3 regions of the Kitasatospora sp. NPDC087314 genome follow, and region 3 is predicted to be linked to each of the others. Evidence: riboswitches for the same ligand, from Rfam matches in the RefSeq annotation. Region 3 holds a riboswitch; each other region holds the start of a gene.
What was found. Region 3 has a riboswitch for cyclic di-AMP ahead of ACIO5E_RS02055 (NlpC/P60 family protein). Riboswitches for the same ligand answer to the same signal wherever they lie in the genome.
Positions count from the first base shown of each region.

Region 1: linked by a shared signal. The riboswitch ahead of ACIO5E_RS04855 (hypothetical protein) and the one ahead of ACIO5E_RS02055 (NlpC/P60 family protein) in region 3 are both predicted to bind cyclic di-AMP.
Region 2: linked by a shared signal. The riboswitch ahead of ACIO5E_RS34340 (peptidoglycan DD-metalloendopeptidase family protein) and the one ahead of ACIO5E_RS02055 (NlpC/P60 family protein) in region 3 are both predicted to bind cyclic di-AMP.

Region 1 covers NZ_JBIUYE010000002.1:224,297-229,543, forward strand. Annotated here, with positions in the region: gene ACIO5E_RS04845 (IclR family transcriptional regulator) at 1-39, shown strand, start outside; gene ACIO5E_RS04850 (hypothetical protein) at 226-969, shown strand; gene ACIO5E_RS04855 (hypothetical protein) at 1,004-2,455, opposite strand; cyclic di-AMP (ydaO/yuaA leader) riboswitch at 2,458-2,624, opposite strand; gene ACIO5E_RS04860 (esterase/lipase family protein) at 2,803-4,149, opposite strand; gene ACIO5E_RS04865 (MoaF-related domain-containing protein) at 4,359-4,688, shown strand; gene ACIO5E_RS04870 (alpha/beta hydrolase) at 4,810-5,247, opposite strand, start outside.
Region 2 covers NZ_JBIUYE010000019.1:155,911-161,157, reverse strand. Annotated here, with positions in the region: gene purB (adenylosuccinate lyase) at 1-96, shown strand, start outside; gene ACIO5E_RS34345 (MFS transporter) at 128-1,660, opposite strand; cyclic di-AMP (ydaO/yuaA leader) riboswitch at 1,973-2,154, shown strand; gene ACIO5E_RS34340 (peptidoglycan DD-metalloendopeptidase family protein) at 2,157-3,128, shown strand; gene ACIO5E_RS34335 (APC family permease) at 3,509-5,050, shown strand; gene ACIO5E_RS34330 (DUF2470 domain-containing protein) at 5,079-5,247, opposite strand, start outside.
Region 3 covers NZ_JBIUYE010000001.1:447,986-453,232, forward strand. Annotated here, with positions in the region: gene ACIO5E_RS02040 (hypothetical protein) at 85-348, shown strand; gene ACIO5E_RS02045 (NYN domain-containing protein) at 487-1,965, shown strand; gene ACIO5E_RS02050 (NlpC/P60 family protein) at 2,166-3,200, shown strand; cyclic di-AMP (ydaO/yuaA leader) riboswitch at 3,535-3,688, shown strand; gene ACIO5E_RS02055 (NlpC/P60 family protein) at 3,699-4,850, shown strand; gene ACIO5E_RS02060 (NlpC/P60 family protein) at 5,078-5,247, shown strand, end outside.

The sequences.
Region 1 (5,247 bases), on a different contig from region 3:
CACATCGCGACCCGACTGGGGCAGGTCCTCGCACCCTGACGCCCCGTCAGAACGACGCTGCTGCAGGGAACGTCGGACCGGTCGACTTTCCGTGCGCGGGTTCGCCCGTTCGGGCGGACGGCGGGCGGGTTGCGCCGGACCCCCGGTGGCGGCTCGGCCACCCTGGTGCGGACGCGGCCCGCGACGGCGCGGGCCGCCGGGACGCAAGGGCACGGGTGAGCGGCGATGGAGCGCAGCGATGCGGGGCGCAGCTGTTCCGGACACGGGGACGGCGGTCTCAGGGACGGCGGCTTTCAGGACGGCGGCTTCCGGGTCGGCGCCTGCGGGGACTGGGGCTACGGGGAATCCGGTCGCGGCCACGCGGCGCTCGGCAGTTCGGTGTACGGGGACTCGACGTACGGGGACTCGACGTACGGGGAACCGGCGCGCCGGGGGTTCGGCGGGGCCTGGTTCGTCGCGGCCGTGGCGGCGGGTTGCGCGGTGGCGACGCTGGCCGCCGGCCCGTCCTGGGCGCTGCGGCGGCCCGAGCCGCGGCCGTCGGTGGACGTCAGCGTCGCCGCCACGCCGTCGCACTCCGACCTGAAAGTGGTCCGGATGGACCCGGACGCCGCGCCGCCCGGCGGCACCACCACCGTCCACGCGTTGGTGGCCAACGGCGGCCCGGACACCACCGCCTCGCCGTTCACGGTTCTGGTCACGCTGCCGAACGGGGTGACGCCGGAGGGCCCGTACTTCCCGTCCGACTGCGAGGTGCTGCGGGATGGCCGCGAGGTGCGGTGCGTCTTCGGGCCCGGACTGCCCCCGCTGCGCACCGCGACCGCGCTCGTGCCGGTCCGGCTGGACCCGGGCCTGCCGGTCGGCCGGCTCGGTGGCGGCGCGGTCGCGGTGCACAGCCCGGACGATCGGAGCAAGGGCAACAACCGGCAGCCGTTCGACCTCACGGTGGTCGAGACGGCTGCCGGTTCCTGACCGGGCCCGGCCGGCGGTCACCGGTACGCGGTGGTTACCGGTACACGCGGACGTAGTCGGCGGCGAAGGTGATCGGGGCGGTCCCCTGCGGCGCGGGGTGGTACTGCCCCGCGCCGACCGACAGGTTGAGGATCAGGTACGCCGACCAGTTGGCGCCGACGCCCTTGCCGTCCGAGAAGACCTTGACGCCGTTGACGTACCAGTCCACCGAGGTGGCACCGTAGTACGTCCCGATGGTCACCCACTGGTCCTTCGCGATCGCGCTCGCATCGGCGTAGTACTTGGGGTTGCCGGGGTTGACGTGGTTGGTCAGCTCCAGCAGGTTCGGGTTGTCGGGGTGGTACTCGAAGGAGTCGACCTCCCCGTTGCCGTTCTTCCAGGTCCAGAGGGCCGGCCAGGCGCCGGAGCCGGACGGCAGCTTGACCCGGGTCTCGGCGTAGTCGCCGGTCTTGACCTGGAAGCCCTCGCTGGAGCCCTCGGTGGTCAGGAAGCCGGTGTTCCAGGCCTGCTTGCCGTTCTCCAACGTGCTGCCGCTCGGCGCGGCGGTGAAGGTGGCGACCCCGTTCGCGACGCTGACGTTGTTCTTGTTCAGCCAGTCGAGCTTGTTGTCGTCCGGGTTGTGGTTGCCGTACTTGTACGAGCTGGTCTTGTCGCCGACCCAGCGCGAACCCCAGCTGATCGGGCCGTTGAACTCGTCGGACCAGGTCAGCGACTTGCCGGCGACCGGGGAGCCCGGGGTGCTCGGCGACGGACTGGCCGTGGCGCTCGGGCTGCTCGTCGGGGAGGGCTTCGGGGTCGGAGTAGCGGTCGCGGTCGGAGCCGGGGTCGGGGTCGGGGTCGGCTTCGGGGTGGCGGTCACAGTCGGGGTCGGAGCCGGGGTCGGAGTTGAGGTCGGCTTCGGGGTGGCGGTCGCGGTCGCGGTCGGAGCCGGGGTCGGAGTTGAGGTCGGCTTCGGGGTGGCGGTCGCAGTCGGAACCGGGGCCGGGGCCGGGGTCGGGGCCGGGGTCGGGGTCGGCGCCGGGGCGTCGGATACCACGAGCTGCTGCGAGGGCAGGTTGTGCCAGGCCCCGCCGAGGTCCTGCCAGAAGCCGAACCGGGTGTACGTCCCGGCCGGCAGGGTGCGCGCGCCGCTGGTGAAGTTCAGGCCGCTCGGGCAGATCCGCGCGTTGGAGGCGTTGCCGGGGAAGTCGAGGTTGGCGCCGGACGCGTCTCGGACGCCCACGCCGACGGTCTTCGCGGTGAAGCAGGCCGAGGAGCGCAGGGTCAGCGAGGCGGTGGTGGCCTTGTTCGCGACCATGGTCGCCGGGGCCAGCCGATCCTGGGTGACGGTCGGAGCGGCGGCGGCCTGGGCACCGGCGACGGCCGGCAGGCCGAACAGTCCGGCGCCGGTGATGGCGAACGCTCCGGTGGCGGCGAGGGCGGCGCTGCGGCCCCGGTGGGAGGGACGGGCGTGACGCGGCGCGCGGCGACGGGCAGGCTGGTGCATGGGAGTGTCCTCTGCGACGCCTGCGAGGTGAGCTGTCGGATTCGGGCCGAGGTGGCCCGGCCGCCGGTGGAAGCGGCTTCACCCCTAGCCACGGCCCGCACGCGGGAGCGTACGGGCCGGGCGCTGACCTTGGTTCCCCCGCTCCCGTCCGCCGTGGTGCTCGATTGCCGACCGGCGGGTGGACAGGACTCGGCGTCCCGGCGGTGGAGTCCGCGAGAGCGGACGACCGTTGCAGGCTAGGCAAACCGTCCGTGAACGGACAACCCGGCCGGGCCGGTTGTCGCACAGCTCACAGTGGTGTCGATCAACGACGCTGTGTGGTGGATCAGTTGGGGTCGATCAAGGGATCAGTCGAGCCAGCCGTCGACCTGGCTCTCGGCCTCCGGCGCCCAGGCGAGTTCCAGGTGGTTGAGACCGGCGAGCAGCCGGGTGCCGCCGATCGTCGCGACACCGGTGGTGTCCAGGGCGCTCGCGGTGAACACGATGCCGTCGCTGGGCCCCCGGTTCTCGTTGAGCACGCCCGGGATGTCGGCCGACCCGCCCGCGAGCAGGTAGGTGCGCACCGACGCCGGCACTCCGGCCTGCTGCAGCGGCGCGATCAGCGACCCGGCGTCGATCGCCGCCTGGATGCCCTGGCCGGAGGTGTAGAAGCCCTGGCCGCCGTAGTAGGTGGTCCACCAGTCCTGGGAGGTACCGTCCACCCCGTACCGGCCGTCCCAGCGGGCGAGCAGCTGACGCTGTCCCGGGTAGCAGTCGTAGCCGCCGGTGGGCAACACGCCGAGGCAGGGCTGCGCGGTGTACGTGCCGTAGCAGGTCATGTACAGGTGCGGGGACGGCGCGTTGGCGGTGCCGCCGCAGGCCGGCCAGGCGGCCAGGTCGAAGGACCAGCCGTGCGCGTACACGTAGTCGAGCCCGCCGTTCGGCCCGCCTAGGGTGATCAGGCGGCGCACGTCGCCCGCGTACGCCCTCCCCCACGACGGGCGCACCGAGGACACGTACGCCCGGGCGGCGACCTCGCCCTTGCTCCACGCCACCACGTCCACCTGGGAGACCCCGAGCCGGGCCTGGATCAGCGCGACGGCGTCGCCGACGGTCTGCGCCTGGAGCAGGTTGTCGCCCTGTTTGTGGGCGAAGCCGATGGCGAACACCCGGTGGCCGGTGCCGGCGAGGTACTGGGCCAGGCCGGTGGACGGGCAGGCGGAGGCACCGCAGGTGCCGCTCTCGGCCGGGTTCGCCCAGGCGCGGTCGGCGTTGTCGTTGGCGCCGTGGACCAGCAGGACGGGGGTCTGGCGGCCGCCGGTGTCCCAGCCGGTCGCGGAGTACAGCAGGAAGCGGCCGGAGTAGGGCTCGCCGGTGCCGCCGAAGTACGTCCGGCGGGCGCCGTCCTGGTCGCCGCGACCGTCGGCCGGGTACTGCTCGGCGCGGAAGCCGGGGGTGGTGTCGAGGTAGCGCTCGACCTTGGCCCACCCGTTTCCGGGGGCGGGGAAGGTGGCTTCCAGGGCGAGGGGGGCGGCGGCGGCTTGGGCGGCGGCGGTCTGCGCGGTAACGGCTCGCGCGGTGGCGGCCGCTTGGGCGGTGGTGGGGGTGCCGAGCAGGAGGGCGGCGAGGGTGAGCAGGACGGCGGACAGCGCGGTGGGGGTGCGGCGCGGGGTGCCGGGTCTCGTGGGGGTGGCGCTCGTGGGGGTGCGTCTCATGGGGGTGGACGGTAGGACCGGCCCGCGGCGGGCGCCCAGATGCCGGTCACACACCCCGGAGGCCGGCACGGTGGCGGCCGGTGCCGTGGCGCACTGCCCACGGGCGCGCCCGCTCGGCTCACCGGGTCGGATAAATTGGAGGTCCGACATCTTCCGCAGTGCACAAGACCGCCGTGCACGGCCTCACGGAAACGAGGTACCGCCCCACCATGACCGCGCCCCTGCCCGCCTTCGCCGGCCGCACCTACCTCTTCCGGGCCGACAACGGCGCGGCCTTCCGCAATACCTACTCGGCCGACGGCCGGCGGCTGCGCTGGGAGGGTCTCGGCGAGTCGGCGGGCCAGTGGGAGGACGTGCTGCTGCACGTCGCCGAGGTGGCGCCGGAGATCTACTTCATCAGCTGGACGGAGCAGAGCGGGATCACCGTCAGCCACGTCATGGACCTCGGCCGGCTGACGGTGCGCGCCTTCTGGACGTACGAGGGCGAGGGCGGCCGGGTCGGCGAGTTGCACACCGGGACGCTGGAGCGGGTGGTCTGAGCCTCGCCGCTCCCGCGCCCCGGGGCTGGTCCCCCGCTGTCGGCCTTGTCTGCCCGTTGATCCGCTCGGATCCGCCAGATCCACTGGGTCCGCCGGGGCCGCTGGAACGGCTCGGGTCTGTTCAGACGGTCTGGTTCGGCACCTTGAGGTGCTGGGACAGCCACTCCAGCGAGGACGGCAGCAGGGCGCTCCAGGTCTCGAAGTTGTGGCCGCCGTTCTCCAGCATGCTGTAGGAGACCTTCATCGGGGCCTGCACCGCGTCGACGAAGGCCTCGGTGTCGTGCCGGTAGTTGCCGTCGCCCTTCTTGGTACCGGCCAGCAGCACGGACACCTTCGGCTGCGGCAGGTTCTTCAGCCGCCACATCAGGTTGGCCTCGTCGCGGCGCTGCTTGCTGCCGCCGAACAGGTCGCCCGTGGTCGGGTCGTCGGCGGCGTCGTAGTAGGCGGAGAGCGCGACGGCGGTCGGGAAGACGTCCGGGTGGCGCATGGCCAACTTGAGGGCGCAGTAGCCGCCGGTCGAGTTGCCCATGAAGGCCCAGGCCTGCGGGTCGGACGAGAC
Region 2 (5,247 bases), on a different contig from region 3:
GCCGGTGCCCAGGTCGCCGAGGTGGTCCGCCAGGTGGAGACCGTCGCGGCCGCCTACCCGGAGGCTGCCAAGTACGCGCCGGGCGACATTCTCTGACGGTATTTCAGTCAGTACTCCAGCCGGTGCTTCAGCCGGCCGAGGGCCCTGCCGCCGATCCGGTGGCGGGGCCCTCTTCCGTGGGCACGTGGCCCGGGTCGAGCGGCGGGGTGGTGCCGCAGTTCCACTGGCAGTCCGGCTCGGCGACGGGGTGGTCCGCCGGCGCGAGGACGTTGCCGCGGACGGTGGCGAAGGCGGTCAGCCCGCCGGTGACCAGCAGCCCGGCGCAGATCAGCATCGCGGTGTGGAAGGCGGAGTCCACCGCGGACGGCACCCGGTAGGCGTCGCCGCTCAGCCCGGCGAACGCGGGCAGGGCGGCGACCGCGAGCAGCCCGGCGGCGCGGGCGGCGGCGTTGTTGACGCCGCTGGCGATGCCCGCGTGCCGGACCTCGACGGCGGCCAGCACCGTCGCGGTCAGCGGCGCGACCAGCAGCACCATCCCGCAGCCCATCACCGCGACGGCGGGCAGCACGTCCGCCCAGTAGGAGGAGTGGGGGCCGGTGCGCAGCATCAGCAGCACCCCGGCGGCGCACAGCAGCGGGCCGACGGTGAGCGGGATCCGGGGGCCGATCCGCTTGCCGAGCCGCCCGGCGCGCGCCGACAGCGTCAGCATCAGCACGGTGATCGGGACCAGCGCGAGGCCGGAGACCAGCGGGGAGAAGCCCGCGACGATCTGCAGCTGCACCACCAGCAGGAAGAACACCCCGCTGAACGCCGCGTAGACGCACAGGGTGACCAGGTTCACGGCGGTGAACAGCCGGGAGGAGAAGAGGCCGAGCGGCAGCATCGGCTCGGCGGTGCGGCGCTCGACCGCGAGGAAGGCCGCGCCGAACAGCAGGCCGAGGGCGCCGCTGACCCAGACGGCGGGGGACAGTCCCTCCCCGGCGGCGGTGAGCGCGTAGGTGATCGCCCCGAGGGCGAGCGCGGCGAGCAGCGCGCCGAGGACGTCGAAGTGGCCGACGGCGCTCTCGTCCCGGCTCTCGGGGACGAAGCGGGAGGTGACCGCGACCACGGCGGCCGCGAGCGGCAGGTTCAGCAGGAAGATCCACCGCCAGCCCGGGCCGTCCACCAGCCAGCCGCCGACGAAGGGGCCGACCGCGGCCGCCACCCCGCCGAGGCCCGACCACAGACCCACCGCCGCCGAGCGGTCGTCCGGGTGGAAGACGGCCTGCAGCATGGCGAGCGAACCGGGGGTGAGCAGCGCCCCGCCGACGCCCTGGACGGCGCGGGCGGCGATCAGCACCTGGATGTCCGGGGCGGCGGCGCAGGCCGCGGAGGCGGCGGCGAACCAGACCACGCCGATCAGGAACACCCGGCGCCGGCCGTACCGGTCCCCGAGCGCGCCGCCGAGCAGGATCAGCCCGGCCAGGGTGAGCAGGTACGCGTTCAGCGTCCACTGCAGGGAGGCGAGCGTGGCGCCGAGATCGGCGCCGATCCGGGGCAGCGCGACGTTCACCACGGTGCCGTCGAGCAGCGCCATGCTGGAGCCGAGCACCGTCGCCAGAAGTACCCAGCGGCCTTGCGCGGTGCCCAGACGCAGGATGCCGGACTCAGAGGTGGTCACGGCCTGATCCTGCGCCCAGTGGGGTGTACGTGACAAGGGTCACCGGGGGGTGTGTTGACGGTGGGCGGTGCGTGAGCGGCCGGGTGCGCTGTGCTGGCGGGATGGGCGCAGCGTCGTGGATCAGTGGCGCCGGGTGAATGGATTGTGCACGTACAGTGCGGCGGATCATTCGGAGGGTCACCATGGTCCGCGCAGTGGTTGCCGGTTCAAGTGATCGACATTGCTTCACTCGAATGGATGGGTTTTAGTTCAGCGACCGCCCGGCCAGTCCGGACGGATCCTCCGGGCGGAACGCCGAGTCCTGCCGCTGCCCGGTGGTTCGAACTGAACTCTGTACGGCAGGAGCGGGGGACCCACAGGTAAGTCGCCGGACCGGAACGGCACGCTCTCGCGTGACCGGATCCAGGGCCGGCTAGGGGTGAAGCCGCGCATGCGGCCGGGCAACTCCAGCCCGAACCCGACAGCTCACCTCGCAGGCGTCGGAGAGGAAAATCCCATGCCTGCTCAGGCTCGTCGTATCGCCCTGCCCCGCGCCGTCCGCATCGGCATCGCCACCGCCGTCACCGGTGCCTCCTTCGCCCTCCCGCTCGTCACCGCGATGAGCGCCCAGGCCTACACCGTCCCGGCCGCCCCGGTCGCGCAGAGCACCACCTCGACCAGTGCCGCTCCCGCCTCCGCTCCCGCCGCCCAGGCCCCCGCGCAGGAGAGCTACCGCGTCGTCAGCGGCGACACCCTGTCGAAGATCGCCGACGCCAAGCACGTCGACGGTGGCTGGGAGGCGCTGTACGCGCACAACCGCTCGGTCGTCGGTGGCAACCCGAACCTGATCTTCCCGGGCCAGCAGCTCGCGATCGCCGGCCAGGCCACCGCTGCCGCGCCGTCCTCGGACGCCGCCCCGGCCAAGCCGGCCGCTCCGGCCGCCTCGGACACCGCCGCCAAGCCGAAGGCCCAGCTGGAGGTCCGGACCGAGGCCGCGAAGCCGTCCGCCCAGCTCCAGACCCAGGTGCAGACCGCCGCGCCGGTCGCCGCGGTCACCGCCACCCCGGTAGCCGCCGCCACGTCCGGCTTCGTCGCGCCGCTGGCCAACCCGAAGCTGGGCACCGCCTACGGCGTGGCCGGCTCGATGTGGGCCTCCGGCCACCACACCGGCCAGGACTTCGTGGCCTCCACCGGCACCCCGCTGCGCGCCGTCGCCAACGGTGTCGTGGTGAAGGCCGGCAACGGCGGCGCCTACGGCAACGAGGTCGAGATCAAGCTCTCCGACGGCCACTACGCCGAGTACGCGCACCTCTCCTCGATCGGTGTGAAGATCGGTCAGACCGTCACCGCCGGCCAGCAGATCGGCCTCTCCGGCGCGACCGGCAACGTGACCGGCCCGCACCTGCACTTCGAGATCCGCAACGGCTCGGAGTACGGCTCGGACATCAACCCGGTCACCTACCTGCGGGCCCACGGCGTCGCGCTCTGACCCGTACCGCTTGAGAAGCCACCGCTGCTACGGGCGGAACGACCTCCCGGAATGGTCATGTCGGGTGACCGCTCGACCGGGTGATCGCCGCAGCGGCGGACATGGGCGCGGGACACGCCCAGGCCGGCCCGGCGCACGAGACCTCCCTCGTGTGCCGGGCCGGCCATCGCCTTTTCCGGCCGATGCTTTTCTCGGCCAATGCCCTTTCCGGGCGGGCTCGTTCGAGCGCGGGTGAGTGGAACCGAACAGGGCGTCAACCTGCCCGCGACCGGTCCGACGATCTGTTCTTGCGAGGGCTCTCGCCGCGCCCCGATGCTGTCGGGCAGTCGGCGCCCGGCGGTTCGGCGGGCGGTGGAGCCATGGCGCACGGAGGAGGACGGATGGCCGTCCGGAGCGGGGAAACGGTCGACGGGCAGACCGGGGGAGGCGGGGTCGACCGGTTGAAGGCGGACTCGGTCGGCCTGGTGGGCGTGGTGTTCATGGCGATCGCCACCGCCGCCCCGATCACCGCGATGACCGGCAACCTGCCGATCGTCGTCGGGCAGGGCAACGGCGTCGGCGCGCCCGCCGCGTACGTCCTGGCGACCGTGGTGCTCACGGTGTTCTCGGTCGGGTACGTGGCGATGGCCCGGCACATCACCGCGGCCGGGGCGTTCTACGGGTACATCTCGCACGGGCTCGGCCGGGTCGCCGGGATGGCCTCGGGGCTGCTCGCGGTGCTCGCGTACATCGTGTTCGAGGCCTCGGTCATCGGCTTCTTCGCCTACTCGCTGCGCGGACTGGTCCGTTCGCAGCTCGGTGTGGACCTGGGGTGGGGCTGGTACGCGCTGTTCGGGCTGGCGGTGATCGGGGTGATGGCCTGGTTCGACCTGCATCTGACGGCGGGGCTGCTCGGGGTTGCGCTGGTGCTGGAGATCGGGGTGCTGGGTGCGGTCTCGCTGGCCGTGCTGGTGGGCGGCGGCGGGCCGGACGGCATCGTCGGCGAGGCGGTGAACCCGCTGAACGCGCTGACGGGGGTAGGGGGTTCGGGCGCTGCGGCGGCCGGCCTCGGCCTGTTCTTCGCGTTCTGCTCCTGGGTGGGCTTCGAGTCGACCGCGATGTACGGCGAGGAGTCCCGGGACCCGAAGCGGGTGGTGCCGCGGGCGACCCTGGTCTCGGTGGTCGGGGTCGGGCTGTTCTACGTGTTCGTGTCCTGGATGATCGTGTCCGGCAACGGGGTTCGGCACGCGATCGACGTGGCGAGCGGCGCGGTGCCGGGCAAGGACGGGAACAGCCTGTTCCTCGACCCGCTGGGCGCGTACCTCGGGGCCTGGGCGGTGAAGGTGTTCCAATGGCTGGTCGTCACGGGCTCGTTCGCCTGCGCGATGGCCTTCCACCAGTGTGCGGCCCGCTACCTGTACGCGATCGGGCGGGAGGGGTTCCTGCTCCCGGCGCTCGGCCGCACCCACCCGAGGTACGGCTCGCCGCACGTCGCCTCGGTGGTGCAGTCGGGGATCGCGGGCGCGCTGGTGGCGGCGTTCCTGGCGGCGGGGATGGATCCGTACACGCACCTGTACACGCTGCTCGCGCTGCTCGGCACGATGGCGATCCTGATCGTGCAGACGCTCTGCTCCTTCGCCGTGGTGGGGTACTTCCACGTGCAGGGCAGGCACCCGGAGACCAAGCACTGGTTCCGCACGCTGGTGGCACCGCTGCTGGGCGGGGTGGCGATGGCCGGGGTGGTGGTGCTGCTCGTGCTCAACAAGGACACCGCGGCCGGGGCGGCCGCCGGGACGCTGCTGTTCCGGCTGATCCCGTACCTGGTGATCGGGGCCTTCGTGGGCGGGATCGTGCTGGCGCTCACCATGCGTCGGCGCAGCCCCGAGCGGTACGCGCGGATGGGGCGGGTGATCCTGGAGGAGGCCGCCGTCGAGCGGAATTGACGATACGTCAGAATATCGGTCTGCTGGTTCAGATCCGGTGGGCGGGCAGGCCGTGCTGGGCGGCGGTCAGCAGCTGGTGCATCCGGTGGCCGAAGTCCTCGGTGTCGGCGGCCGGTTCGGGGAAGACCAGGCGGACGTCGCGGTGGCCGTGCGGGTGGTCCAGGCGCAGCACCAGGCCGTGGCGGTCCAGGGCGAGC
Region 3 (5,247 bases):
CGGGCATTCCCGCCTCCCGCCGCCGACGCCGGGGCTCCGGGGGGAGCGCCTAGCCCACCCAGGGACCACCCGAGAGGACCCCCGATGACCGTCCCCGCCCTGACTGCCGAGACGCGCTGGCGCTGCACCCTGTGCGGAAACCTCACCCGCTTCGACCTGACCCGCACCGCGCGGGTCACCGAGTTCCTGCACTTCGACCTGGCCGGCGAGTCCAAGGTCGAGGAGACCGAGGTGCTGAGCGAGACGGTCGAGTCGGTGCGCTGCCGCTGGTGCAACGCCGTGGACCAGGTCGAGCTGGTGGCCCGTCCGGGCGCCGAGGGCGCGGAGGCCCCCGCCGAGCAGGGTTGACGCCCGACGGTCCGGTGGACGGGTGCGCGGCGCGCCCGGCCACCGCACTGGGACAATACAGACAGGACGCACGGAGCGTGACGACAGGGGCGGCGGCCGCGGGCCGTGCCCCGTAGGACCAGGATCGGAGCCGAGGACGTGGTGGACGCAGCGAGGGAGCCCGCCGAAGCGCAGGGGCTTCAGCCCGCTGCGGACGCGCAGGCGCCGGCCGCGGACACGGCCCCGTCCGAGTCCTCGGCCCCCGGCGGGGCGGCGGACTCCGGCGAGCGCGGTGGCACCGACGGGTCGGCGGAGGCGGAGCAGGCCGTCGAGAAGCTCGACCGGCCGCTGCCCGAGGGCGTGCGCCGGCGCGTGGTCGGCCTGGCCTCGGACGCGCTCGGCGGACTGCCGCAGGGCGAGCTGCCGCAGAGCCTGCGCCAGTACGTCAAGTTCACCCCGGCCCGCCGGGCCAAGTACGCGGCCACCGCGCTGGCCGCGGCGCTGGAGGCGGAGCCGGCCTTCCGGGTGCGGATAGCGGAGCGGCTGCGGCTGGGCCAGCCGGACCTGGTGAAGGCGTTGGAGTCGGGCAGTGTCCCGGGCGCCGCCGATCCGATGGACGTCGCGGCCGCCGCCTACCTGGTGCGCTCGGCCGGTTGGAGCCGGCTGGTCGCCGAGGCCGGGGAGGAGGCCGAGCGGGCCGGTGCCGAGGGCGTGGCCGCCGAGGCCGCCCGGCTGGTGGAGAAGCTGCAGGCCGAGCTGGCCGAGCTGCGGGCGGCTGCCCGGGCGGACCTGGACCGGCAGCGTGCGGAGTCCGAGGACGTCCGCCGGGAGGCCGAGTCGCTGCGCAAGAAGGTGCGCTCGCTGGAGAGCGACACCCGCCGGGCGCAGGCCGAGACCCGGCGGCTGGCCGGGGAGCTGGAGGCCGCGAAGGCGCAGGCGGCGGCCGAGCGCGGCGCCGCGGAGACCGAGGCCCGGCGGTTGCGGCACCGGGTCGGGGAGCTGGAGACCGCCGCCGAGCAGGGCCGCCGGTCGGCCCGCGAGGGGCGCAGCGTCGAGGACATGCGGTTGCGGCTGCTGCTGGACACCGTGCTGCAGTCGGCACAGGGGCTGCAGCGGGAGCTGGCGCTGCCGGTCTCCCAGATCCGCCCGGCGGACCTGGTGGAGGCGGTGGTGCCGGGGTCGGCCTCGCCGCACGACGTGGCCCGGCGCGGCCTGGCCGACGACGATCCGGCGCTGCTGGACCAGCTGCTGGCGATCCCGCAGGTGCACCTGGTGGTGGACGGCTACAACGTGACCAAGACCGGCTATCCGGCGCTGCCGCTGGAGCAGCAGCGGATCCGGCTGCTGGGCGGGCTGGCGATGCTGGCCCAGCGCACCCAGGCGGAGGTCACCTGTGTGTTCGACGGGCAGGACCTGGACGTTCCGGTGATCATGGCGCCACCGCGCGGTGTGCGGGTACGGTTCAGCCGGACCGGGGAGACCGCGGACGAGCTGATCCGCCGTCTGGTGCGGGCCGAACCGCAGGGCCGGCCGGTGGTGGTGGTGTCCACCGACCGGGAGGTCGCGGAGGGCGTGCGGAAGGCGGGCGCGCGCCCCGTGGCCTCCGTTCTGCTGCTGAACCGGCTGGCCCGGCCCTGACCACTGCCCGGGCGGGATGACGCCTGGTCAGCGCCCTGTTTGCGAGGGTGTGCACATCCCGTGAATTCAGCGGGGGAAATGGAGTTCACGCCTTCGGGGGAGTGGCAAAACGCGTAGATCTTCACTAGGGTCTGGCGTCAAACCTATTTTCCGGATTCTCACCTGATCGGGTGAGGCCGATGGAAGAAGGAGCAGTTCCCTTGGCCTCCCACCGCCGTCCCAAGCAGCCGAGCCGCGCGCGGGTCTCCGTGCTCACTGCCGCCGCTGCGACTGCGGTCGCACTCTCCGCACAGGTCGCCGCGCACGCCGCGCCCCAGCCGAACAAGAGCGACGTCAAGGCGCAGATCGACCAGCTCCAGCAGGACCAGGAGCAGGCGGCTGAGAAGTACAACGGCGCCAAGGAGCGGGCCGACCAGCTCCGCAAGCAGGCCGACCAGCTGCAGGACCAGGTGGCCCGCAGCCAGGACCAGATGACCCGGCTCCAGACCGGCCTGGCCGGTGTGGCGGGCGAGCAGTACCGCACCGGCGGGATCGACCCGTCCGTCCAGCTGATGCTCTCCTCCGACCCGTCCGGTTACCTGGAGAAGGCCTCCACCGTCCAGCAGGCCAGCACCAGTGAGACCGAGGCGCTCAAGGGTCTGCTGGACCAGCAGCGCCGGCTGGACCAGGAGAAGGCCGAGGCCGCCGCCGTCCTGGCCTCACTCGACTCCACCACCAAGGACCTGAACCAGGCCAAGTCGGACGTCAACCAGAAGCTCAAGGCAGCTCAGGACCTGCTGAACTCGCTCAGCGCCTCGGACCGCGCCGCGCTGCGCGCCCAGCAGACGCAGGACGACCGGGCCTCGCGCGGCAGCGAGCGCACCGACCTCGGCAGCCTCCCGCAGGCCGGTGGCTACGCGGGCGTGGCCGTCGCCAAGGCGATGAGCAAGCAGGGCTCGCCGTACGTGTGGGGCGCCACCGGCTCGACCACCTTCGACTGCTCGGGCCTGATGGTCTGGGCGTACGGCCAGGCCGGCATCTCGCTGCCGCGCACCTCGCAGGAGCAGGGCAACGTCGGCACCCGGGTCACGCTGGACCAGGCCCAGCCGGGCGACCTGGTCATCTACGGCCCCGACCGGCACCACGTCGCGATGTACATCGGCAACGGCATGGTGGTGCACGCGCCGCACACCGGCGACGTGGTGAAGGTGATGAAGGCCGACGCGATGCCGATCAACACGATCCGCCGGGTCTGACGGCCCGACACGCCCGCCGGCCCCGTCCGGGCCTGTGATCCGCGCCACCCTCCGACCGGGGGGTGGCGTTCGGTTTTGCCCGCCGGGCGACCACATCGTGAAAGCCGATCAGCTTTGCGTGTGGCGGTGATCACCATCTGTCATATTCACAGAAGAACTTTGGTCTTCTTCCGTCTTTTTTCTGACAAGGATTTGAACGGATCACGGTTCAGTTACTAGGGTCATGCTTCGAACCACCGCACTGTCGATCGCCCAGCCGGGGTGGCGGCGGTGGTTTCCGTCGAGTTCGCGACGCAGCGGGGCGGGCCGAGTGCCTGCCCGACGGGGAGCCCAGCAGTCGGGGGCGCTGTCGAGCGGAGCCGGGGAACCACGTTCCTCCGGGGTGAATCGGCGCCAGGTCGGCCGGTGGAACGGCCGTGAGGCGTCGTAGGGCATGCTTCCGGCCCGAACCCGTCAGCTCACCCGGTAGGCGGCCGTAGGAAGAAGGAGTCCGCCTTCGTGGCGTCCCATCGTCGTCCCAAGCCCGCCGGCCGCGCCCGGGTGTCGATCCTGACCGGTGTCGCCGCCGCAGCCGTCGCGCTGTCCGCGCAGTCCGGCGCTCACGCCGACCCGCAGCCGACCAAGGACCAGGTCAAGGAGCAGGTCGACCAGCTCAACGAGCAGGCCGAACAGGCGTCGGAGAAGTACAACGCCGCGCAGGAGAAGCAGCAGGAGCTGCAGAAGCAGGTCACCGGCCTGCAGGACCAGGTGGCGCGGCAGCAGGCGCAGGTGACCGACCTGCAGGGCGGCCTGGCCGAGATCGCCGGCGAGCAGTACCGCAACGGCGGTATATCCCAGACCGTCCAGCTGATGTTCTCCGCCAGCCCGGACAACTTCCTGAGCCAGGCCGACACCCTGAACCAGGCCGGTGGCACCCAGAAGGGCCAGCTCAAGCAGCTCCAGGACGAGCAGCGCAAGCTCGACCAGGTGCGCTCCGAGGCCCAGGGCAAGCTCGCCGAGATGGAGACCACCACTCAGCAGCTGAAGTCGGCCAAGGACGAGGTCCAGGGCAAGCTCAAGGCCGCGCAGGACCTCCTCAACACCCTGACCGAGCAGGAGCGCCAGGCGCTGCGCGCGGCCGAGGAGAAGGCCGCCGCCGAGGCCAAAGCCAAGGCCGACGCCGCCGCGAAGGCCGCTCAGCAGGCCGCCGCTCAGCAGGCCGCCGCCCAGCAGGGCGCCGACCGCTCCTCCCGCGACAGCAGCCGCACCGACCCGAGCGCCCAGGTGTCCGCGCCGGCCCCCAAGCCGACCGCCGGCAGCTCGCGCGGTGCCGCCGCGCTGTCCATCGCCGCCTCCAAGATCGGCAGCCCGTACGTGTACGGCGCCTCCGGTCCGGGCTCCTTCGACTGCTCCGGCCTGATGGTGTGGGCGTTCAACCAGGTCGACGTGTCGCTGCCGCGCACCTCGCAGGAGCAGGCCCACGCCGGCACCCGGATCGGTACGGACCTCTCCCAGGCCCAGCCCGGCGACCTGCTGATCTTCTTCGGCGACGCCCACCACGTGGGGATCTACGCCGGCAACGGCCAGGTGCTGCACGCCCCCAAGCCGGGCGCGTCGGTGCGCTACGAGGCGGTCTCCAACATGCCGCTGACCTCCATCGTGCGGGTCTGATCCCCGCTCAGGTCCTGACGGGCCCGGCCTTCCACCACGGAAGGCCGGGCCTGCGGCTTTTCCGGCGACTCGGGCTGGTGTCCGATTACTGGTCAAATATTCGAGTTGGGAGGGGTTTGGACTCGGTTGCCCGGACTCGCTAACGTCTGCCACCGGACTCCCGCTTCGAGGGCCGCCCCTTTGGTGCGGCGGCGGGGCCGCACCGCAGGATTGGAGCCGCTGCCGCCATGCCCGTGCACCGCCGTTCCCAACTGCTCGCCCGTGCGCTGGTGCTGACCGCGGCCGCCGCCGCCGCCCTCGGCGTGACGGCGGGCGGCAGCGCCCAGGCGGCCCCCGGCACGCCGGACACGCCCACCCACAAGGACGTCAGGGCGCAGGTGGAGCAGCTCTACGACGA